One region of the Achromobacter sp. MFA1 R4 genome, then DNA from elsewhere that is predicted to be linked to it. Evidence: riboswitches for the same ligand, from Rfam matches in the RefSeq annotation. Region 1 holds a riboswitch; the other holds the start of a gene.
The links. A riboswitch is a leader RNA that binds a small molecule or an ion and turns the genes downstream of it on or off. The one in region 1 is predicted to bind thiamine pyrophosphate.
Positions count from the first base shown of each region.

Region 2: it holds a riboswitch for thiamine pyrophosphate, as region 1 does, so the genes downstream of both, thiM (hydroxyethylthiazole kinase) here and thiC (phosphomethylpyrimidine synthase ThiC) in region 1, are expected to answer to the same signal.

Region 1 is NZ_LT707065.1:1,614,232-1,626,197, reverse strand. Features, by position in the region: gene BXA00_RS07340 (tripartite tricarboxylate transporter substrate binding protein) at 1-722, shown strand, start outside; gene BXA00_RS07335 (3-oxoacid CoA-transferase subunit A) at 723-1,388, shown strand; gene BXA00_RS07330 (3-oxoacid CoA-transferase subunit B) at 1,390-2,106, shown strand; gene BXA00_RS07325 (tripartite tricarboxylate transporter substrate binding protein) at 2,195-3,157, shown strand; gene thiC (phosphomethylpyrimidine synthase ThiC) at 3,639-5,552, opposite strand; TPP riboswitch at 5,616-5,723, opposite strand; gene BXA00_RS07315 (preprotein translocase subunit SecD) at 5,957-6,520, shown strand; gene BXA00_RS07310 (helix-turn-helix transcriptional regulator) at 6,593-7,042, opposite strand; gene BXA00_RS07305 (winged helix-turn-helix domain-containing protein) at 7,097-7,810, shown strand; gene proB (glutamate 5-kinase) at 7,813-8,949, opposite strand; gene obgE (GTPase ObgE) at 9,005-10,141, opposite strand; gene rpmA (50S ribosomal protein L27) at 10,341-10,601, opposite strand; gene rplU (50S ribosomal protein L21) at 10,636-10,947, opposite strand; gene BXA00_RS07280 (IclR family transcriptional regulator) at 11,199-11,957, opposite strand.
Region 2 is NZ_LT707065.1:4,668,234-4,680,199, forward strand. Features, by position in the region: gene BXA00_RS21440 (ligand-gated channel protein) at 159-2,180, shown strand; gene BXA00_RS21445 (siderophore ABC transporter substrate-binding protein) at 2,222-3,172, shown strand; gene BXA00_RS21450 (ABC transporter permease) at 3,201-4,193, shown strand; gene BXA00_RS21455 (iron chelate uptake ABC transporter family permease subunit) at 4,186-5,169, shown strand; gene BXA00_RS21460 (ABC transporter ATP-binding protein) at 5,166-5,924, shown strand; gene BXA00_RS21465 (5'-nucleotidase C-terminal domain-containing protein) at 5,976-8,093, opposite strand; gene thiM (hydroxyethylthiazole kinase) at 8,168-8,983, opposite strand; TPP riboswitch at 9,013-9,139, opposite strand; gene BXA00_RS21475 (DUF2846 domain-containing protein) at 9,235-9,714, opposite strand; gene BXA00_RS21480 (hypothetical protein) at 9,985-11,688, shown strand; gene BXA00_RS21485 (PA2169 family four-helix-bundle protein) at 11,742-11,966, opposite strand, start outside.

The DNA of each region.
Region 1 (11,966 bases):
CCGACGGCTACACGCTGCTGATGGGCAACATCGGCCCCAACGCCATCAACTACGCGCTGTACAAGACGCTGCCCTACAAGCCCGCCGACTTCGCGCCGGTGACGCTGGTGATCTCGGTGCCCAACGTGCTCGTCGTGAACGCGGCCTCGCCGTCGCGCAGCGTGCCAGAGCTGCTGGCGCAGATCCGGCAGGATCCCTCCAAGGTGTCGTTCGGCAGCTCCGGCGCCGGCCAGTCGCCGCACCTGTCCGCCGAAATGTTCAAGCAGCGCGCCGGCATTCCCGGCACCCACGTGGCCTACAAGGGCGCCGGGCCCGCCGTCGCCGCGCTGCTGGGCCAGCAATTCACCTTCATGATCGACAACCTGCCCAGCTCCATGCCCCACATCCAGTCCGGCAAGCTGCGCGCGCTGGCCGTCACCAGCGCCCAGCGCCTGGCGGAACTGCCTGACGTGCCGACCATGGCCGAAGCCGGCGTGAAAGACATGGTCGTCACCGCCTGGTTCGGACTGGTCGCGCCCGCCGGCACGCCGCCCGGCGTCATCGACACGCTCTACGCCGCCACGCGCGACGTCGTGCGTAGTCCCGAAATCAGCGAACGCTTCAGGGCCATGGGCGGCCAGGCCGGCGGCAACACGCCCGCGGAGTTCGCGGCCTTCATCGACCAGGAGCGCGGCCGCTGGAAAAGCATCGTGGACGCCGCGGGCCTCGTGCAGGAGCAATAAGTGATCGACAAGATAGAGGAATCCATGGCGCAGGCGGTGGCGGTCATCCCGGACGGCGCCTCGGTCCTGGTGGGCGGCTTCGGCGAAGCGGGCGTGCCCTATGAATTGCTGCAATGCCTGGCCGATCTGGGCCGGCGCGACCTCACCATCATCTCCAACAACGCCGGCACGTTTGAACGCGGCATCGCCGCGCTGCTGATACGCAAGCAGGTCAAAAAAATCATCTGCTCGCACCCGCGCCCGCCCAACTCCGAGGCCTTCGCGCGCGCCTACCGGGCCGGCGAGGTCGAGCTGGAATGCGTGCCGCAAGGCACCCTGGCCGAGCGGCTGCGCGCCGCGGGCGCCGGACTCGGTCCGTTCTACACGCCCACGGGCTACGGCACGGAACTGGCGCAAGGCCGCCGACAGGAAGTCATCGACGGCGTCGGCTACGTGCTGGAGCAGCCCCTGCGCGGCGACTACGCCCTCATCCGCGCGCACCTGGGCGACCGCTGGGGCAACCTGATGTACCGCCATGCCGCGCGCAACTTCAATCCCGTGATGTGCATGGCCGCCCGGCACGCCATCGCGCAGGTCGACGAAATCGTGCCGCTGGGTTCCCTCGTGCCGGAACAGATCATGACGCAGGGCATCTTCGTGAAATCCGTCGTGCGCGTGGAGGCCTGACATGCAGGACATCATCGGATTGACCCGTCAACAGATCGCGCAACTGCTGGCCAGCGACATCCCCGACGGCGCCATCGTCAACCTGGGGATCGGCATGCCCACGCTCGTCGGCGACTACCTGCCGCCGGACCGCGAGATCCTCCTGCACAGCGAAAACGGCATCCTGGGCATGGGCCCCGCCGCCGCCGGCGAGCAGACGGACCCCGACCTCATCAACGCCAGCCGCCAGCCCATCACCTTGCTGCAAGGCGCCTCCATCACCGAACACACCATCTCGTTCGCCATGATGCGCGGCGGCCACCTCGACTACGCCGTGCTCGGCGCCTTCCAGGTGTCGGAGCGGGGCGACCTGGCCAACTGGAAAACCGACGCCGCCGACGCCATCCCCGCCGTGGGCGGCGCCATGGACCTGGCCGTGGGCGCCAAGCAGGTGCTCGTCACCATGGAGCACCGCGGCCGCGACGGCACGCCCAAGCTGCTCAGGCAATGCACCTATCCGCTGACCGGCCGGGGCGTCGTGTCGCGCGTCTACACCGACCTTGCCGTCATCGACGTCACGCCCACGGGCCTGCAGGTGCATGCCATGAAGGCAGGCGTCAGCGAAGACTTCCTGCGCTCGGTCACCGGCGCCCCGCTTCGCTTTCCGGCCGCACCGCGCACCATCGTGGTCGATGAGGCGGGGGTGCCGCGATACGAATCCGGGGGCGGCGATGGCTGATGCCGGGCTCCGAATGCGGTGATACAGGACGCTGGCGATTCCCGCCGCGGCCGAAAACTTGCGCCCGGTCCCGGGCAAAGGAGTCTCCATGATCCGATCGATCCTGGCCGCCGTATCGGCAAGCCTGCTGTGCCTGGGGGCAGCGCACGCCGCGCCAGCCTATCCCGACAAGCCGATCACGCTGCTGATTCCCTATCCGCCGGGCGGCAGCGCCGACATGCTCGCGCGCCCGCTGGGCGCCGAACTCCAGAAGAAGTGGGGCCAGCCGGTCGTCCTGGAGTACAAGCCGGGCGCCGGCGGCGCCATCGCCTCGGCCCAGCTTGCGCGCGCCAAGCCCGACGGCTACACCGTGCTGATGGTGCTGGCTGCCCACGCCATCAACCCCAGCCTGTACCCCTCGCTGCCCTACGACACGCGCAAGGACTTCGCACCAGTCTCCCTGGTCGCCACCCTGCCCATGCTCGTCGCCGCGCCGTTGGCCACGCCCGCCGACACCATTCCCGAACTCATCGCCTACGGCAAAAGCCACCCCGGCAAGCTCAGCTTCGCCTCGGCCGGCAACGGCAACACCAGCCACCTGGCCGCGGAAATGTTCAAGCACCAGACCGGCGCAGACATGATGCACGTGCCCTACAAAGGCAGCGGCCCCGCCGTCGTCGCCCTGCTCGGCGGCGAAGTGTCGCTGATGTTCGACAGCATTTCGACGTCGCTCCCGCAAGTGCAGGCCGGCAAGCTCAAAGCCATCGCCGTCACCGGCGAACATCGCTCGCCCCTGCTGCCGAATGTTCCGACCGTGGCCGAGAGCGTGCCCGGCTTCGTCGTGAATGGCTGGTACGGGATACTGGCGCCCGCGGGCACCCCAAAGTCGGTCGTCGACGCCTTGAGCAAGGGAATCGCCCAGGCGGTGACCGCGCCGGCGGTGAAACAGCAGCTATCGGGATACGGGTACGAAGTGGTCGGATCCACGCCCGAGGAATTCGGCGCTCACATCGACCGCGAACTGGGCGCATGGAAGAAAGCGGTTGAAGTTTCCGGCGCCAAGGTGAATTGAGCCAGGACGCGCTGCCGAGGCGGCGAGTCTCAGACTCCGCCCCACAAAAACCCAGAACGCAGCCCACCCACACGCGAAGCGTCCCAGCAACGACGCAAGACCCCGCGTAAGCCCCCAAAGGCCGCCCGCGCGGCCGGCCTGGGGGCGGGCCCCGCAAGACGCTCCAACCCCTACTCAGCGCAGGCAAGAACCTAAAGAACCCCAGCCGCCCCAGCGCCCGCAAAGCTGAAACCACCCGAGCCCGGTGTGGCGTGGGCCTGGGGTGGGCGGGGCGTTTAGGTGCGCCCGGCGGAATCCGAAGGCAGCCGCCGGAGGCGGCAACGAGGATGAGCGCGGGGCAGTCCGGAGCGAAGGCTCCGGACCGCAACCGGAGCCCCGCTCACCCCAGGCCCACGCCGCGCCGGGCGTCGCAAGAACGCAAGAACGCAAAAACGCAAGAACGCAAGAACGCATTCCGCAGCCAGCCTAAAGCCCTAAAACATCACTGCCGCTGATAAACCTCACTCCCTTTCCGCACAAACTCCACCGACTTCTCCTGCATCCCTTTCTGCAACGCCTCTTTCTCGCTGACCCCCTGGGCCGCCGCGTAATCCCGCACATCCTGCGTGATCTTCATGCTGCAGAAATGCGGCCCGCACATCGAGCAGAAGTGCGCCACCTTCATCGAGTCCTTCGGCAGGGTCTCGTCGTGGAACTCCTTGGCGGTGTCCGGATCCAGCCCCAGGTTGAACTGGTCATCCCAGCGGAACTCGAAGCGCGCCTTCGACAACGCGTTGTCGCGGATCGCCGCGCCCGGGTGTCCCTTGGCCAGGTCGGCCGCATGCGCCGCGATCTTGTACGTGATGATGCCGTCCTTCACGTCCTTCTTGTTCGGCAGGCCCAGATGTTCCTTCGGCGTCACATAGCAGAGCATCGCCGTGCCATACCAGCCGATCAACGCCGCGCCAATGCCCGAGGTGATGTGGTCGTAGCCCGGCGCGATGTCCGTCGTCAGCGGCCCCAGCGTGTAGAACGGCGCCTCGTGGCAATGCTCCAGCTGCAGATCCATGTTCTCCTTGATCATCTGCATCGGCACATGGCCCGGGCCTTCGATCATCACCTGCACATCGTGCTTCCAGGCCACCTGCGTCAGTTCGCCCAGCGTCTTCAGCTCGGCGAATTGCGCCTCGTCATTCGCGTCATAGCCCGAGCCCGGACGCAGCCCGTCGCCCAGCGAAAAGCTCACGTCGTACGCCTTCATGATCTCGCAGATCTCTTCAAAGCGTTCATACAGGAAGCTCTCCTTGTGGTGCGCCAGACACCACTTCGCCATGATCGAGCCGCCGCGCGAGACAATGCCGGTCATGCGGTCCGCGGTCATCGGGATGAACGGCAGCCGCACACCCGCGTGGATCGTGAAATAGTCCACGCCTTGCTCGGCCTGCTCGATCAGCGTGTCGCGGAAAATCTCCCAGGTCAGATCCTCCGCCTTGCCGTCCACCTTCTCCAGCGCCTGATAGATCGGCACCGTGCCGATCGGCACTGGCGAATTGCGGATGATCCATTCGCGCGTCTCGTGGATATGCTTGCCGGTGGACAAGTCCATCACCGTGTCGCCGCCCCAGCGGATGGCCCACGTCATCTTCTCCACTTCCTCGCCAATGCCCGAGCTGACCGCGGAATTGCCGATGTTCGCGTTGATCTTCACCAGGAAATTGCGGCCGATCGCCATCGGCTCCACTTCCGGGTGATTGATGTTGGCCGGGATGATCGCGCGGCCGCGCGCAATCTCGGCGCGCACGAATTCCGGCGTGATGGCGGCGGGAATGGATGCGCCGAACGATTGGCCCGGATGCTGGCGCAGCAGGCGCTTGACCATCTTCTCGCCGTCGGGGCCGCTGTCGCGCAGCGTCTGCAGATAGTGTTCGCGGCGCAGGCTTTCGCGGATCGCCACGAATTCCATTTCCGGCGTGATGATGCCGCGTCGCGCATAGTGCATCTGCGACACGTTCGCGCCCGACTTCGCGCGGCGCGGGGGGCGCTGCAGGTCAAAGCGCATCGCCGTCAGCTTCGGATCGGTCAGGCGCGACTTGCCGTAGTCGCTGGTCGGGCCCGCCAGCACCTCCGTGTCGCCGCGTTCCTCGATCCAGGCGCGGCGCAATGCCGGCAGGCCGCGGCGGATGTCGATCTTGACCTCGGGGTCCGTATAGGGACCGCTACAGTCGTACACCGTCAACGGCGGATTCTTCTCTCCGCCGAACATCGTCGGCGTGTCGTCCTGCTCGATCTCGCGGAAAGGCACGCGGATGTCGGGGCGCGAGCCCACTTCATACACGCGGCGGGATTTGGGCAGCGGCGCGACGGCCGCCGCGTCGACTTCGGCGGTGGCGGCCAGGAATTTGGGATTGGCGTTCATGGAAAGCTCCAAGCGAGTGGTTGGAGCCGATCGGGATGGACTCCCGCCTGGGCGTGCGAAGACGCGTGGCGGGAATACGCTCCCAGCATCGGCATTATCCGTACTGGTACGAAGGGACTCTCTCAACACGTCGCCGCCGAAAGAGCGGGACGAGTACCCCTGCGTGAACGCGAAGTATAGAGCGAAGACGACGCCGCGCATCCATCAACCTGCGCACCGCGTCCTGTCCGGCGCGAATCGGCGCGGAAAACGTGCCGCCAAGCATGCTGGTATTACTGCTTTACATTTGGATTCAGTCTCGGCAGACACTGTCATTCAGGTTCGGTACACTTTTTTCCACACGCCGCGTGTACAGTCTTAGTGTCTTACCGCCCGGCATCAGCCCACTTAAGAAGGAATCGAGCATGCAACTGAACCTACGCACATTGGCGCCCGCCCTCGTAGTCGTGACATTGGCGCTAGCGGGTTGCAAGACCGCCCCGACTAAGACGTCCGACGCCGCGGCCACTCCCCAGGCGGGCCAGCAATCGACGGCCCCCGCCACCGCGACGCGCGTGGATTTCTACCTGGCCAAGCGCGAACCCGGCCCCGACCTGCGTGAAGTCAGCCTGCCCGACGGCAAGCTCTATCTCCAGGAAACGCCCGTCCTCACCCGCGCCGACCTGACCGACGCCGCCGCGCTGGTGGATCGCCAGGGTCAAAACTTCGTGGGCCTGCGCTTCTCCGAAGCCGGCACGCGCAAGCTCACCGCCGTCAGCACCGCCAACGTCGGCAGCGTGCTTGCGCTGGTGATCGACCAGGAACTGGTTGCGGCCCCGCTCATCGGCGAACCGCTCAACCGCGGCGTGCTGGCATTCGGCGTGCCGTCCGCCCAGGCCGCCTCCGAAATCGCGGCCCGCATCCGCGGCGACGCGGTCACGCCGCCCGCAGCCGGTGGCGCCGCCCCGGCGCCCGCCGCCAAGCCCTGATCGGGGCCACGCAAACAAGCCCGGCTTGCCGGGCTTTTTTTCGTCCAGAGGAGCCGCTTGCGCGCGGCGCGATCAGCCGGGCTTGCGGCCCCGCGGCTTGATGCCGCGCCTGAGCAACGTCGTTTCGATGAAGGTCTGCGTCAGCGCCTCCAGCATCGCGCGGTCTTCCGACGTAAGCGACTCGAACTGCGAAGGCGAGATATTGGGGTAGGGCCAGGGCGCCATCGGACGGGGCCGGCCGCCGGGACGCGGCGCCGATTCGGCCACGCCCGATACCGGCAGCGTGTTGCTCAGGTCGTAGCCGTCCATGGGAAGCTCCATGGGACCCTTGCCGGTTTCCAGCCATTCGACCTCAACCTTCAGCACCTGCGCCAGCTTGCGCGCGGACCGGCTGGAATGCCGCAAACCGCTTTCGTAGCTGCCGATTGCACTTTGGGAGATGCGCACCAGACGCGCGAGCGCCTTCTGCGTGTGGCCACGTAAGAGACGCGCGTGCTTCAGTCGGTCTGAGAATGTTTTCACAAGGCGATTGAAGCTTGCTGATCTGTCACTTTGGTGGCTATAAGTATTACTTAGGTGATAACTGGCAAGGGCAACTTCATGCTGGAGCGGGGCGTCGTATTCGTCGTGCAATCTGATGAAATAGCCGGCAAGAATCTTGCCGCTGCGCTGCGGCAGTTCCGGTGGGACGTCCGCGTCTTCGACTCGTTGGCTGCGCTGCAGGAAACCCTGCCGCGCCACCCCGCCGACCTGCTCGTGTTGCGGGGGCCCTGCGCGGCCATGCCCGAGCTCATCGTCGGATTGCGCCGCGCCGCGCCGGGCGCTTCCGTCGTGTGGCAGGCCTGCGGCGCGTCCGCGGCCGAGCGGGCGGCCGCCCTGGACGCGGGGGTCGACGCGTGCGCGCCGGCCACCACCGAGCCGCTGGAATGGGATGCCCTGCTGCGCAGCCTGTACCGGCGGGCGCGGCGCGGCATGTGCGCATGGCGCGTCGTCGCGCCCGCACGCCTGCTGGTCGGTCCTGCCGGCGAGCGTCTGCCGCTTACCGTGCGCGAGCGCGCCATCCTCGTTCGGCTGTTCAATGCGCCGGGCCACTGCCTGCATCGCGAAAGCTTCTTTCCCGGCGCTGCGGGCGATCCCCTGGACGGAGCGCGCCGGGTGGACGTGGTCGTGTCGCGGCTGCGCAGCAAGGCGCGCCGGTTCAACATCGAACTGCCTGTGCTGGCGGTGCGGGGGTGGGGGTACATCCTGCTGCCCCAGGGCGTCGCCAGGACGCCGGCCGGGGCGGACTAGGGCTAGAGCACGACCAGATTGTCCCGGTGCATGAGCTCGGGTTCGGTCATGCTGCCCAGGATGCGCGCGATCTGCGACGACGGCTGGCGCAGGATGCGGCGCGTGTCGGCAGACGAATAATTGATCAGGCCCCGGGCGCATTCATGGCCCTGGCTGTCCACGCAGGCCACGACGTCGCCGCGGCCGAACTCGCCTTCCACGTCGGTGACGCCGATCGGCAGAAGGCTCTTGCCTTCGCGCAGCAGCGCCTGCACCGCGCCGTCATCCAGCACGACGCGCCCGCGCAACCGCAGGTGGTCGGCCATCCACTGCTTGCGCGCCGACCACACCGGCAGCACCGCACGCAATTCGCTGCCGATGCACTCGCCCTGGGCCAGCCGCGTCAGCACGTTGCGCTCGCGGCCCGACGCGATGACGGTGTGCGCGCCGCTGTGTGCCGCGCGCTTGGCGGCCAGCACCTTCGTGAGCATGCCGCCGGTGCCGATGCCGCTGCCCGCGCCGCCGGCCATCGCTTCCAGCGCCGGATCGCCCGCTTGGGCGTGCGACATGAACGTGGCCTGCGGATTCTTGCGCGGGTCGGAATCGTAGAGCCCGCGCTGGTCGGTCAGGATGACCAGCGTGTCGGCTTCGATCAGGTTGGTGACCAGGGCGCCCAGCGTGTCGTTGTCGCCCAGCCGGATTTCGTCGGTGACCACCGTGTCGTTTTCGTTCACGATCGGCACCACGCCCAACCGCAGCAGCGCAAACAGGGTGCTGCGCGCGTTCAGGTAGCGGTGACGGTCGGCCAGGTCCTCGTGCGTCAGCAGGATCTGCGCGGTGCGCAGCCCGTGCTCGGCAAAGGCGGCTTCGTAGGCCTGGCAAAGTCCCATCTGGCCCACGGCCGCCGCGGCCTGCAGTTCGTGCATGACGGACGGGCGCTTGCGCCAGCCCAGGCGCGCCATGCCTTCCGCGATGGCGCCGCTGGAAACCAGCACGATCTGCTTGCCCTGCTTGTGCAGGGCGGCGATCTGCGCGGCCCAGTGCGCGACGGCGGCGCGGTCCAGGCCTCGGCCTTCGTTGGTGACCAGCGACGAGCCGACTTTGGCGACGATGCGCTGGGCGTGGGTGACGACGGAAACGACGGGTGATTCAGCAGACATGATGGCGGCCGGCTGCGGCGAAAAAAAGCGTAATCGTAGGGACTGCGATTATGGCTTATTCGTCGTCGCCGCGCGGCGCGGCGGGCTTGTCGGCGTCGGTGCGCTTGTCGTCAAAGCGCGGGTCCGGCGCCACGTAGCTGCCATCGGCCTGGTCCTGCGCAAGCTGTTCTTTCTCGCGTTCGGCGTCCAGGTAGTCCTGCAGCGCGTAGATCAGGTCCTGCGTGCCTTCGCCCGACAGCCCGGAGATGCCGAATACCGGCCCCTTCCAGTCATAGAGCTCGATGAAGCGGCGCTTGGTGTCCTCGGAATCGGGCACCATGTCCAGCTTGTTGAGCACCAGCCAGCGCGGCTTGGCGGCCAGCTCGGGGTCGTAGCGGCGCAGTTCCTCGACGATGGCCCGCGCGTCGGCCACGGCCTGCTCGACCGGATCGGCGTCCGGGTCCGGCGTGGACACGTCCACCAGGTGCAGCAGCACGCGCGTGCGCGCCAGATGGCGCAGGAACAGGTGGCCCAGGCCCGCGCCTTCGGAGGCGCCTTCGATCAGGCCAGGAATGTCCGCCACGACGAAGCTGCGCGACGGCGACGTGCGCACCACGCCCAGATTGGGATGCAGCGTGGTGAAGGGATAGTCGGCGATCTTGGGCTTCGCGTTGGAAATGCGCGTGATCAGCGTCGACTTGCCGGCGTTGGGCAGGCCAAGCAGGCCCACGTCGGCCAGCACCTTCAGTTCCATGCGCAGGTAGCGGTGTTCGCCTTCCTTGCCCGGCGTCCATTGCTTGGGGGCGCGGTTCACGCTGGACTTGAAGTGGATGTTGCCCATGCCGCCCTGGCCGCCGGCGGCCAGCACGACCTTCTGGTCGTGGGTGCTCAGGTCGAACAGGACTTCGCCGGTCTCGGCGTCATGGATGACCGTGCCCACCGGCACGCGCAGGGTGATGTCGGGGGCGGCTGCGCCGTACTGGTCCGAGCCGCGGCCGTTTTCGCCGTTCTTGGCGCGGTGCAGGCGCGCGTAGCGGTAGTCGATCAGCGTGTTGATGTTGCGATCCGCCACCGCATAGATGGTGCCGCCGCGTCCGCCGTCGCCGCCGTCGGGGCCGCCTCTGGGAATGAATTTTTCGCGGCGAAAGCTCGCCACGCCATTGCCGCCTTTGCCGGCGACCACTTCAATGGTGGCTTCGTCTACGAATTTCATGGTGTTTGCGCGTGTAGTGGGTGAGGGCGGATGCCCGATTCGGGCGCCGCCGGGGGGCATGGGAGAGCTTACTCGCCCATTGCCTTAAAACAAAAAAGCCCTGCCGCACGCGACAGGGCTTTTGCCGTTCGGAAACGCGGCGGACCGCGTCCCTGACCGTATGCGTCCGCGGACTTGCCGTCCGCGGGCTGCTATCCGATTACTCGGCAGCGACGATCGAAACGGTCTGCTTGTTCAACGCGCCCTTGAAGCCGAATTGAACCTTGCCGTCGACCAGCGCGAACAGGGTGTGGTCCTTGCCCATGCCGACGTTCACGCCAGCGTGGAAGCGAGTGCCGCGCTGACGCACGATGATCGAACCAGCGGGAATCAATTCGCCGCCGAATGCCTTGACGCCCAGACGCTTCGATTCTGAGTCGCGTCCGTTCCGCGTAGAGCCGCCGCCCTTTTTCTGTGCCATGTTTAGCTCCTGCTAAGTGGTACCGAGTCGCTTCTTAAGCCGTGATGGCTTCGATGCGGATTTCGGTGTAGTTCTGACGGTGGCCCTGACGCTTCTGATAGTGCTTGCGACGGCGCATCTTGAAGATCTTGACCTTGTCGTGGCGGCCTTGCGCAAGAACCGTTGCCTTGACCACGGCGCCGGAGACGAGGGGCGTGCCAACTTTCAGTTGGTCGCCTTCGCCCACGGACAGCACTTGGTCCAGGGTGATTTCTTGCCCAATGTCAGCCGGTATCTGTTCTATCTTGAGTTTTTCGCCAGCGGCAACGCGATACTGCTTGCCACCGGTTTTTACGACCGCGTACATGGGGTGTTCCTTAAATAGGTAAATGGGTTCGTTCACGCTGCCAGCCCTGCTGGGCATGGATGCCGTCTTGGCGGACTCAAATGGCGGGCTCAAAGAATCTGGGCACTGGATCGCCAAATGGCTTGCAAGTAGCTTGCGTAAACAACCGACGTAATTCGGCCATTGCTGACCGAATCCGAGATATTAGCCCGGGACTTTCCGAAAGTCAAAAAGCTGTTGCAGGCTAAGGGCTTAGGTGTGGCGTCGAGGCTTCACGCGCCCGGGATCACGCGCAGCGCGATGTCGCGCGCCACGCGGCGGATGCCCTCCGTGGCGTCGCGGCGGTGGGCGTCGTCCAGGCGGTCGGCGGGGATGGACGTGCTGACCGCCACGCGTTTGCCCAGCGGCGTGACGCCGACAAAGGCCGCGTAGCACACGAGGCCGGCGGCGACTTCCTCCTGGTCCTCGGCCAGGCCCTGCCGGCGCACGGCGTCCAGTTCGCGATGCAGGCGAGTCGCGTCGGCAATCGTGCGGTCCGTCACGCGGGGCAGGGTCTGGGGCAGGCGGGCGGCCAGCTCCTCGGGCGGCAGGCTGGCCAGCAGGGCCTTGCCCAGCGCGCAGGCATGCGCGGGCAGCCGCAGGCCCAGGTCGGACACCAGCCGTACCGGCCGGCGCGCGTCTTCCCGCGCGAGGTAGACCACGTCAAAGCCGTCCAGCGCGGCCAGTTGCACGACCTCGTTGCAGCGGTCCACGAATGCGCTGGCGGCCTGGTGAAAGGCGGCCTGCAATCCGTCGTGGCGCAGGTAGGCGGACCCGAGCGCCATCAGTTCGAGTCCGATGATGTAGCCGCCCTCCTGGCGCTCGATCCAGCGGCGCTGTTCCAGGCAATCGAGCAGCAGGTACAGCGTGCTCTTGGGCAACTGGCAGGCCTGCGCCAGTTCCGCAGCCTTCACGGGTGTGGGGCGGCTGGACAAAACCCGCAGGATGTCATGCGTTCGCCGGACGGCGGGGACGTCGTAATCGTTGGCCATGGCGGCTGG
Region 2 (11,966 bases), 3.1 Mb from region 1:
TCAAGAAGTGCAAAGAAGATAAAAGTTGCGGAAAGCGTGTTGCCGCGTCCAGCAAGCCCCAATTCTAATATGAGAATGGTTTTCATTAATAAATGAAGAGCCGGGGCGGCGTGGCGCGTGGGGCGCGGCGCGGACCTGGGACGGGAGAAGTTGGAATCATGAGCAGGAAAGAACTGGCCGCCGGCCAGCGCATCGCCGCGTCGCGCACGCAACTGGCCTCCGCCTTGTGCGCCGCGGGTTTCGGCCTGGGGCCGGCCGCGGTCTGGGCGCAGGCCGCCGACACCGCGACCACGATGGATACGGTCGTCGTGACCGCCAGCGGTTTCGAGCAGCGCATCCAGGATGCGCCGGCCTCGATCAGCGTCATCACCCGCGAAGACCTGGACAAGAAGTTCTACCGCGACCTGAATGACGCGCTGGTGGGCGTGCCCGGCGTCATCGTCACGGGCGGGGGCGACCGCCAGGACATCAGCCTGCGCGGCATGGGGCCCAAGTACACGCTGATCCTGATCGACGGCAAGCGCCAGAGCTCGCGCGAGACCCGCACCAACTCGGACTCGACCGGCGTTGAAGGCGGCTGGACGCCGCCGCTGTCGGCCATCGAGCGCATCGAAGTGGTGCGCGGGCCGATGTCGTCGCTGTACGGCTCGGACGCCATGGGCGGGGTGATCAACATCATCACGCGCAAGGTCCCGACCGAATGGCACGGCGAAATGCGCATGGATACGACGATCCAGGAGAGCAGCAAGTCCGGCGACATCTACCAGGGCAATTTCTACCTGGCCGGCCCGATCAAGAACGACCTGCTGGGCCTGCAGATCTACGGCCAGGCGACGCAGCGGGACGAAGACGACATCTATAACGGCTACCGCAAGCGCAACGCAGAAAGCGTGACGGCCAAGCTGGCGCTGACACCCAACCGGGACCACGACATCGTGCTGGAAGCGACCACGATGCGCCAGAAGTTCCAGGACACGCTGGGCAAGACGGTCGAGCCGCTCCCGCCCGGCACGGCGTGCCCGCGCACGGGTTGCCCGGCATCCTCGGAAACCGACTACCGCAGCAACAAGTGGGCGCTGTCCCACACCGGCCGCTGGGGTTGGGGCGTGTCGGACAGCTATGTCCAGCAGGAAGAATTCGACAACCGTTCGCGCCAGATGAAGATCAAGAACCTGGACATGCAGACGAGCTGGTCGCTGCCGCTGGGCTCGCACATGCTGACGCTGGGCGGCAGCTACCTGAACCAGCGCCTGGACGACCAGACCGGCAACCAGCTTGCCGGCGGCCCGAGCAAGATCGAGCGCTACCAGTGGGCCCTGTTCGCCGAAGACGAATGGCGCCTGACCGAGAGCTTTGCCGTCACCACTGGCCTGCGCATGGACGAGGACGAGAATTTCGGCAGCCACTTCAGCCCGCGCCTGTACGGCGTGTGGCACATGGCCGAGCGCTGGACCCTGAAGGGCGGCGTCTCCACCGGTTTCCGCGCGCCCGACCTGCGCAACACCGTGGCCGGGTGGGGCCAGACCAGCCGCGGCGGCAATATGTACGGCAACCCGGACCTGACGCCCGAGAAGTCAGTGACCCAGGAAATCGGCCTGCTGTATGACGATGGCCAAGGCATGAGCGCCGGCGTCACGCTGTTCAACAACGACTTCAAGGACAAGATCACCCGCGTGGCTTGCCCCATCACGCAGTGCACGGAGGGGCCCAACCAATTCGGCTCGGATCCCACCACGTACATGAACGTGGACAAGGCCGTGTCGCGCGGCGTCGAGGCCAGCCTGAAGCTGCCGCTTTCGGCCGACTGGTCCATGACCAGCAGCTACACCTTCACCAAGTCCGAGCAGAAGTCGGGCCAGTACAAGGGCGAGCCGCTGAACCAGTTGCCCAAGCACCTGTTCACCACCACCGTGAACTGGCAGCCGTCCGATGCGCTGCAGGCCTGGGCGCGCGTGAACTTCCGCGGCCGCGAAAGCCAGCCGACCACGGGCCCGTCTTCGGACGCGCTGGTGGCCCCGTCCTACACCTTCGTGGACCTGGGCGGCTCGTACGCCGTGAACAAGACCGTGTCGGTGTATGCCGGCATCTACAACCTGTTCGACAAGCAGGTTGCCTACGACGACTTCGGCTACGTCGAAGACGGCCGGCGCTACTGGCTGGGCGTGGGCGTGAAGTTCTGAGAATGACGGGGCGCCCGGCGCCCCAACACAGAGAGGTATGCATGAACAATGGAAAACACGCGGGCGCCGCCCGCCGCTGGGCAACCCGGGCCGGCGTGGCCCTGGCGCTGAGCGCCGCGGCCGCGGTGTGCGCCGCGCAGTCCACGGTGCCGGTCAAGCACGCGCGCGGCGAAACCGCCGTGCCGGCCAACCCGTCCAAGACCATCGTGCTGGACCTGGCCGTGCTGGACACCCTGCACACGCTGGGCGTGGACCCGGTGGGCGTGCCCAGCGCAGCCAAGCTGCCGCCGCACCTGAGCCAGTATGCCGACAAGCGCTATCTCAAGGCGGGCACGATGTTCGAGCCCAATTACGAAGTCATCCACGCGGCCGCGCCGCAGGTGATCTTCGTGGCGGGCCGTTCCGCGCCCAAGTATGACGAGCTGTCCAGGCTGGCGCCCACGGTCGACCTGACGGTGGACGCCAAGGACCTGGTCGGCAGCGTCAGGCGCAACACCGAAACCCTGGCCGCCCTGTACGGCAGGCAGGCGCAGGCCAAGGAAAAGCTGGCGGCGCTGGACGCATCCATCGCGGCCTTGAAGGACAAGGCCGCCGGTGCCGGCAATGCGCTGATCGTGCTGACGACGGGCGGCAAGATGAGCGCCTACGGCCCCGGTTCGCGCTTTGGCGTCATCCACGACGCCTTCGGGGTCAAGCCCGCCGCCACGGACCTGAACGTGTCCAACCATGGACAGGCGATTTCGTTCGAGTTCATCGCGCAGACCGATCCCGACTGGCTGTTCGTGATCGACCGCGACGCCGCCATCGGCCGCGAAGGCGTGTCGGCCCAGCGCATGCTGGACAACGAACTAGTGCGTCCGACCAAGGCGTGGAAGCACCAGCGCGTGGTCTACCTGAATGGCTTTAACTGGTATCTGCTGGGCAGCGCGGGCCTGACGGCCATGCAGCAGAACGTGGACCAGATCGCCGCGGCGCTGGCGCAAGGAAAGTAAGCGGCATGCCAGACGGAAAGGGCCGCCGGTGAATTGGCGGCGCGCGTTAAGCGGTTGGGGCGGCCTGGCCGCGGTGTTTGTGGCGCTGCTGCTGCTGTGCGCGGCCAGCATCAGCCTGGGCGCGGGCCAGATGCCCTGGACCGCACTCTGGAACGGGGGCGAGGACGGCGAGCGCGCGTGGCGCCTGCTCATGGTGAGCCGCGTTCCGCGGACCCTGGCGCTGCTCCTGGCGGGCATGGCGCTGGCCGTGGCCGGCCTCATCATGCAGATGCTGGTGCGCAACCGCTTTGTGGAGCCCACGACCGCCGGCACGGTGGAATCCGCCACGCTGGGCATCCTGGTCGTCACGCTGCTGGCGCCCGACACGCCCGTGATCGGAAAAATGTTGACGGCCACGGCCTTCGCGCTGACCGGCACCTTGCTGTTCCTGGCGCTGCTGCGCCGGGTGCCGCTGCGCACGCCCTTCATCGTGCCGTTGATCGGGCTGATCCTGGGCGGCGTCATCCACGCCGTCACGACCTTCATGGCGTACCGCTTCGATCTGCTGCAATCGCTGCACGCATGGACGACCGGCGATTTTTCCGGCGTGCTGCGCGGGCGTTATGAGTTGCTGTGGATCGGCTTTGCGCTGGCCTGCGCGGCCTATGCCGCCGCCGACCGCTATACCGTGGCCGGCATGGGGCGCGAGTTCGCCGCGAACCTCGGGTTGAACCATGCGCGGCTGACGCTGGCGGGCCTGTTGATCGTCTCCGCGATATCCGCCGTGGTCGTCGTGACGGCCGGCGGCATCCCCTTCCTGGGCCTGATAGTCCCCAATGCCGTCAGCCTGGTCCTGGGCGATAACATGCGCCGCGCGATCCCATGGGTGGCGTTGCTGGGCGGCGTGTTCGTGCTGGCCTGCGACATCATCGGCCGGCTGGTCATCCATCCCTACGAGATCCCCATCGGCACCGTCGTGGGCGTGCTGGGCAGCATCCTGTTCCTGTGGCTGCTGCGTACGCGGAGGAACCGTCTTGGCTGAGACCGCGATTTGCCCGGCGGCCGCGCGCGCTCCGCAGGCGTGGCGCCTGGCGGTGCTGGGGGCTGGGGCGCTGCTTTGCGCCGTGGCCTTCATGACGCTGGGCGCAAACGGCCAGTGGTCGTTCGTCATTCCCTTTCGCGGCGGCAAGCTGCTGGCGATGCTGCTGGTGGCCTATGCCGTGGCGGTGTCGTCGGTGCTGTTCCAGACCATCACACACAATCGCATCCTGACGCCGGCCATCATGGGCTTCGATGCCCTGTACCTGCTGATCCAGGCGGTGGTGGTGTTCGGTTTCGGGCAGGCCGCGGCCACGGTCAGCCATCCCGTCGCCGCTTTCCTGCTGGAGGTGTGCGCCATGACGGCGTTCGCCTGCCTCCTGTTTCGCTGGCTGTTTTCCGACGCGGTGCGCAGCCTGCATCTGATGATGCTGGTGGGCATCGTTTTTGGCCTGCTGTTTCGCAGCCTGTCGGGCTTCGTGGTGCGCCTGATCGACCCGAACGAATTCCTGGTGCTGCAGGACCGCATGTTCGCCAATTTCAATTCGGTGCGGGTGGGGCTGTTGCCGATCGCGTTCGCGGCGGTGTGCGCCGCGTCCCTGCTGGTCTGGCGGATGCGGCGCCGCTACGACGTGCTGGCGCTGGGCCGCGACATTGCGCTGAACCTGGGCGTGGACTACCGCCGCACCCTCATGCTGACCCTGGCGGCCATCGCCGTGCTGGTGTCCGTGTCGACGGCGCTGGTCGGGCCCGTGACCTTCTTCGGCCTGCTGGTCAGCAACCTGGCGTACCAGGCCATGGGGTCCGACAGGCACCGCCACACGGTCCCGGCCGCGGCGCTGCTGAGCGTCATCTTCCTGGTGGGCGGCCAGACGTTGCTGGAACGCGTCCTGGGGCTCAATACCACGGTGAGCGTGGTGATCGAATTCGTGGGCGGCGTGATGTTCCTCGTCCTGATCTTGCGCAAGGGGCGCCGATGATAGAAATCCAGAACGTCAGCAAACAATACGGCGACACGGTGGTGATCGACGGCGTCAGCCTGGACCTGCCGGCCGGCGGCGTCACCGCCATCATCGGACCCAACGGGGCGGGCAAGTCCACCTTGCTGTCCATGGTCAGCCGGCTGCTGCCGATGAGCGCGGGGCGGGTCCTGGTGGAAGGCCTGGACGTGACGCGCGCCGACAGCCGGGAACTGGCGCGCCGCCTGGCCATCCTGCGCCAGGACAACCACCTGCCGCTGCGGCTCACGGTGAAGGACCTGGTGGCCTTCGGGCGCTATCCGCACACGGGCGGGCGCCTGACGATGGATGACAAGGTCCACATCGACCAGGCCATCGCCTACCTGAACCTGGAGCCGCTGGCCGACCGCTACCTGGACGAGATGTCCGGCGGGCAGCGCCAGCGCGCGTTCGTCGCGATGGTGCTGTGCCAGGACACCCGCTATGTCATGCTGGACGAGCCGCTGAACAGCCTGGACATGAAGCATGCCGTCGCCATGATGGGCACCCTGCGGCGCGCGGCCGATGAACTGGGCAAGACGGTGGTGCTGGTGCTGCACGACATCAACTTCGCGTCCAGCTACGCGGACCGCATCGTGGCGATGCGGCAGGGGCGCATCGCGCGCCACGGCACGCCGGCCGAACTGATCCGGCCGGACGTGCTGAGCGATCTGTACGAGCTGCCGATCGACGTGCACGAGATCGGCGGCAAGCGCATCTGCGTCTACTACCGCTAGGGCGGAGCGTCCCGTTGCAGGACGCTCCGCCGCTTCGACCGCGTTGCCGGCTTACTGGCTGAGATCGACCGCGTAGCGCGAAAGCTGCGTCGTGGCGTCCGGCGTGGCGTCGTAGACCGACACGTTGGTCACGCCATGCGCGGTGGCCATCGCCAGCGTGCCGGGCACCGACGAGAACACCACGGGCCCGGCCAGCGTGCTGACCTGCTTGAAGCGCCAGCTGCGGTCCAGGCCGAAGGTGGCCAGATCCAGCACCGGGTTCTTCTTGATGTAGCTGATCAGCACGTCGCGGCTTGCGTCGGGAGCCTGCAGCACGATGTCGCCCTTGCCGCCGGCCAGGCCGGGAAAATCACCGCCGCCGCTGGCGCGGTAGTTGTTGGTGACCACCAGGAATTGCGCGGTCAGATCCAGCGGCGCGCCGTTGTACGTCAGCGCCGTGATGCGCGAGCCCTTGGGCTGCGTCACGTCGATTTCATACCGCAGCGCATTGCCCGCCGCGTACAGGACGTCGAAATTGAACGTCGGGAAGCTGGTGTCGATCAGATCCTGCGGCGCGACCTGGGCGGGGTCGATCTGCTTGAACTGTTCGGCCGTCTTTTCCAGCCACTGGCGCACGATGTCGCCGCTGACCCGCACCACCTGCAGCGTGTTGGGGTACAGGTACAGGTCGGCCGCGTTGTTGATGGCGACGTTGCCCTGCTTCACATACGTGAAGTCGCCGGGGCCGTTGCGTCCGCCCTTGAAGGGCGCGGCGGCCGACAGGATCGGCAGTCCTGCATACGACGGGCTGTTCTTCGCGATGTAGTCCGTCAGGTAATCGATCTGCGCCATGTTCACGATCTGCAGCGCCGACACGTCGCCGGCCAGCGCGTAGTACGTGGCCATGTCGAACTGGCTCTGGCCGATCGGCGTCTTGACGTAGTCGATCGTCGCGGCGTGTTCGGCCTGCACCAGTTGCTGCACGGCGCTGTCCGGTTCCACATACGTGGCGGGCGTGGCGCCGCTTTGCGCCGTCAGGCGCGTCGAGATGCGCTGCACCTGCGTGGCGTCCTTCTGCACCTTCCAGCCTTGGTCGTACGTGAGCTTGAGCGTGATCTGGCCGAGGTTGTTGCCCCACTGGCCGGCCTGCACGGTCGGCACGCCATTGATCAGGCCTTTTTCGAGCTCGACGCCCGGCTGGCCGGCGAATCGCGACTTGGCATTCGTGTCGGGAAACAGCAGATGCTGGTGGCCCGTGATCAGCGCGTCGATGCCGGCCACCTGGGTCAAGTAGGCTGCGCCGTTTTCCATATCCGGACTGTACGCCGTCGCGAGGTCGATGCCGCCATGCGCCAGCGCCACCACCAGGTCCGCGCCCGCGGCCTTCATTTCCGGCACGTAGCGCGCCGCCGTCTCCTTCCAGCCCGTGACTTCCACGTGGCCTTCAAGGTTGGCCTTGTCCCATTGCATGATGGGCGGGGGCGCAAATCCGATCACGCCCACCTTGAGCGGCACGTCGATGGCCTTGCCGCTGGCGTCCGTCGCCTGGAACGTTTTGTTCAGCAGCACCCACGGCTTGAAGATCGGCTGCTTGGAAGCCGCCGACACCACATTGGCGGACACGAAGGGGAACGCCGGCGCCGCGCAGTCCTTCGCGCCCGTCGGGTTGGTCTGCGCCGTGCCCTTGCCGATGCCGTCCAGCCCGAAGTCCACGTTGGTGATCTGCGACAGGAAGGGCAGGCCGTAGTTGAACTCGTGGTTGCCCATCGTGGCTGCGTCGTACGACAGCAGCTTCATCTGCATGTAGATCGCGATCATGTCGGAACACTGCACCGGCGACACCAGCGCCTGGTAGTCCGACAGGGCGGTGCCTTGCACCGTATCGCCGTTGTCGAACAGCAGCGTGTTCGGATGCTGCTTGCGCGCATTGGCGATCAGCGTGGCCGTGCGGTCCATGCCGTAGCTTTTGTCCTCGGCCAGCTTGTAATAGTCGTAGCCCAGCACGTTGGCGTGCAGGTCGGTGGTGCCCAGGATCGCAACGTCGAGCGTCGCGCCCTGCGGCACGCTCGCCTGCGGCGGTGTGCCGGGCGCGGCGTCGTCGTCATCGTCATCGCCGCCGCAGGCGGACAGGCCGGCGACCAGCGCAACGCTGGCCGTCACTGCAAAGATCTTGCGTAGGTGTGGCTTCACCGTCTTTCCTCCAGGTTGAAGGAAAGAATTTTGGGGACAGTGTGTGACCCATGCGTGACATGCACGGGGTCAGATCAACGCAGCGGCGACTCGCGGGTCAGGCAATCGACTTCCAGCGCCGCCAGCGCGTCCAGGAACCGCCATGCGAACGACCCCGGTCCTTCCGCGTGGACGGCGGCGCGCTGGCCCGCGATGGCGAAGCAGGAGAGGGCGGCCACGGCGGCAACGTAGGGATCGTCGCGCGACACGGCGGCAAAAGCGCCGACGACCGCGCTCAATGCGCAGCCGGTCGCGGTCACGCGCGGCATCAGCGGCGAACCGCCCGCGATCCGCACCGCGCGCGCGCCGTCGGTGACGTAGTCGACCTCGCCCGTCACCGCCACCACGGTCTGGCGGTGCGCGGCGATGTCCCGGGCCGACTGCTCGGCCTGCGCCACGGCGTCGCGGGCGTCCACGCCCCGGCCGGCGCTGCGGCCGCCAGCCAGCGCAATGATCTCCGAGGCATTGCCGCGGATGATGGCGGGTTCAAGGTCGAGCAGCCGCGCGATGGCGTCGCGCCGGAACGCGGTGGCGTGATGGGCGACGGGATCGAGCACCCAGGGCGTGCCCGCTGCTTTCGCAGCTTGCGCGGTCAGCAGCATGCTTTGCAGCCAGGGCGCGGACAAGGTGCCGATATTGATGACCAGCGCGCCGGCGATGCGCGCGAATTCTGGCGCTTCCTCTTCGGCATGCACCATGGCGGGCGACGCGCCGATGGCCAGCACGGCATTGGCCGCGTAGTTCATGGAGACGTAATTGGTCAGGCACTGCACGAGCGGCGCGTCGCGGCGCACGGCGGCAAGGAGGCTTTGGGACGGGAGGGCGAGGGCCTGAAGATCGGTGGGTGTCATGCCGGGCGTTCCTTGCGCAGGGGACGCGCGCCGCGGGACACGCACCATCCCTACGCCAGTGTTGTCTGGATCAGGTTCGACGGGTCGCCGTGCATTGCCTGCATGCGCAGGCCAACGGATTCTCAGCTTCTTGGCGAAGCTCCCCGGGTGGATGGAGGGTATGTTCCCGGGGGGGAGCGGGAGGTGTCAAGCTCCCGCTTCAAACCAGGCACCCGGACGCGCCGGCGTGCTGGGTCAAAAAGCCTGGATGATCAGCCGCACTGACCTTGCGTGGCCAGTTTGACCTCCGGCTTGGAAATCACGCGCTTTCCTTCTTCTTCTGTGACTTGTTCAAGGCCGGCCCCGCCGACGAATACGCCCATTTTGATGAACTGCCGCACGAAGTAGTTTTTGCCCGCCTCCATGGTCACCAGGAGATCGTTCGGGGAAAACTCTGATTCGGTCGACACCTTATGCGGTTTGTCGCCTTCGACCTGGGTGTAGAAGAAAACCCGGTCGGCGGTTTCGCCAATGCAGTTTCCATCGACATACACGTCTTTCTTCAGCGCTTTGCCGACGTAGCTGTCCCGATAAACGAATAGTCCGGACTTGCCTTCGTCAGGCGCCGCAAAGGTCTTGGCCTTCTGGTTGCTCTCTTCAGGCGCCAGCGGAACATTGGCGCATCCGGTTGCTGCAAGCAGGGCGCCGCAGGCAACGGCCATTTTCAGCACATTCTTCGGGGTTCGATACATGGTCGGGATATCAATGGATGACTGAGGTTGCGAGCCGCCCGTACTCGGATTTAAGCAGGCGTATCCAAAAATATCAGAGTGTGTCATAAATTGTATCGGACGTCCACGCGCACAGCCCAGGGCGGTCCAGACCGGCGCGATGCGACGCGCCTATACCCAATGTGAGGTATAGCCGTTCCTGGCGCTGACCCTAACATCCATGCAGATTCAGGTTGCCGACGCGCATTGCTTATGGCCCGTTTTTCGCCGCAGCCTTCGGGGAGAGCACGGATGGTCACGAAAGACGATATCGCCTGGTTCAAGTCGAACTTTTTCAGCAAGATGACCGCGGCGACAAAGGGCACGCCCTTGACCGTCGATTTCCTCACGGCGCTGGCCTGCCAGGAAAGCGGGGAAATCTGGCCGATCGCCCGCAAGAAGCTCGCGTCGGTCGATGAGGTGATGGCGCTGTGCGTGGGCGACACGCTCGACGGCCGGGGCGCTTTCCCGAAGACGTTGGGGGAATTGCTGAGCAAGCCGGATGGACAGCGCATGTTCGAGATGGGCCGCGAGGCGCTGGTCAACATGGCCAACGTCGTGGGGGGGACCTACAAGAAAGTCGCCGGCAACCCCAAGAAGTACTGCCATGCGTTCGGCGTGTATCAGGTGGACATCCAGCATTTCCTGAAAGAGCCCGACTACTTTTTGCAGCGCCAATGGGCAACGTTCGATGGGTCGCTCAGGCGGGCGATGGGCGTGCTGCAGTTCGCCTTGAAGAAGCGGGGCTTCGAGGGCCGGTCCAGTCTTTCGGACTTTGAGCTGGCGACGGTGGGCATTGTCTACAACACCGGGGGCTACAAGGAATCCAAGGGCCTGGAGCAGGGGTTCCAACCCGAAGGCGGCAAGCACTACGGGCAGGCGCTCTTCGATCTCATCCGGCTAGCGCACACGGTGCCGGATCCGGGCGCGGACGCGCCCTTGCTGGAGACGCCCGCAGCGGGCCAGGCGTTGATCGCCGCCCCTTCCCCGGTCACGCGCGATGGCACGCCCATGAAAGTGGCCATCACCGACGGCATGCTCAGGGTCCGCAGCGAACCGCGCATCAGCGACCCGCCGCAGGCCAACGTCGTGGCCCATCTGCCCGACGGGCATCCCGTGCGGGCCCTGGCGGGGCCGACCAGAGGATTTTTCCAGATCGAGACCAGCCTCAATGGCGCCCTGGTCCAGGGATTCTCCTCGGCGAAATTCCTGGTGGCCGGGCCGTCCAACCAGAAGATCGACGTCAGCAGGCCAGCCGACGCAACGGCGGCTTCGCGCGTCGTCGAGGTCAATATGCCCGAGAAGGCCGGGGTCGTGACCCGGCGCAAGGACCGGGCCACGGCGCGCTCGCTGAACGAAAAGGGCGCACCCGGGCGGTCCGGCACCACGCCTGACGAATTGCGCGCGGAACTGGGCGCCATCGTCGACTACCTGGATGTCGAGAATCCCGACTTCCTGCGATATCAGCCCACCCGGACCGCGACCTTTTGCAATATCTATGCGCATGACTTCTGCCGCCTCGCAGGCGCCTACATTCCCAGGGTGTGGTGGTCCGGTCAGGCGCTGATGCAGTTGGCCCAGGGCAAACCGGTGCAGCCCCTGCTGGGCAATACCCTTTTCGAGATGCGGGCGAACGACCTGTTCCGGTGGCTGCGCGATTTCGGGGCGGGGTTTGGATGGCGTCAGACGGGCACGCTGACAAAGCTGCAGACCGAAGCCAACCAGGGGGCCATCGGCGTCATCGTGGCGCGGCGCAGGGAAGATGGAAAGTCCGGCCACATCGTCATCGTGGTGCCGGAAACGGCGGACGTCACCGCCAAACGGGATGCCACCGGCGAGGTGGTCGCGCCTGTGCAAAGCCAGGCGGGGGCCACGAACTTCAAACGGGGCCGGGGGCGGGCGAACTGGTGGAAAGGCGAGGAATTCGCCGAAAGCGCATTTTGGCTACACGCGTGATGGGCGCGTGACGGCCCCCGGCGCCAGTGGGTCGCCGGGGGCCGCAAGCGGGATCAAGTCGCGGCGCGGTAGCGGTCGCGCAGGTCGCGGATCTGATCGTGGTTGCGCAGCACCCCCTGGTACTGGCGTTCGACCACCGCGCGGATGTTCTCCGGCAGCATTTCCTTCAGCGCCTTGCTGTAGGCGGCTTTTGCCACGTCCTCGCCGCGCTCGCACTCTTCGAGCAGCACGAGGTCCGTGCGGCTTGCGACGGCGGCCTTCAGGTTGGTCCAGCCCCG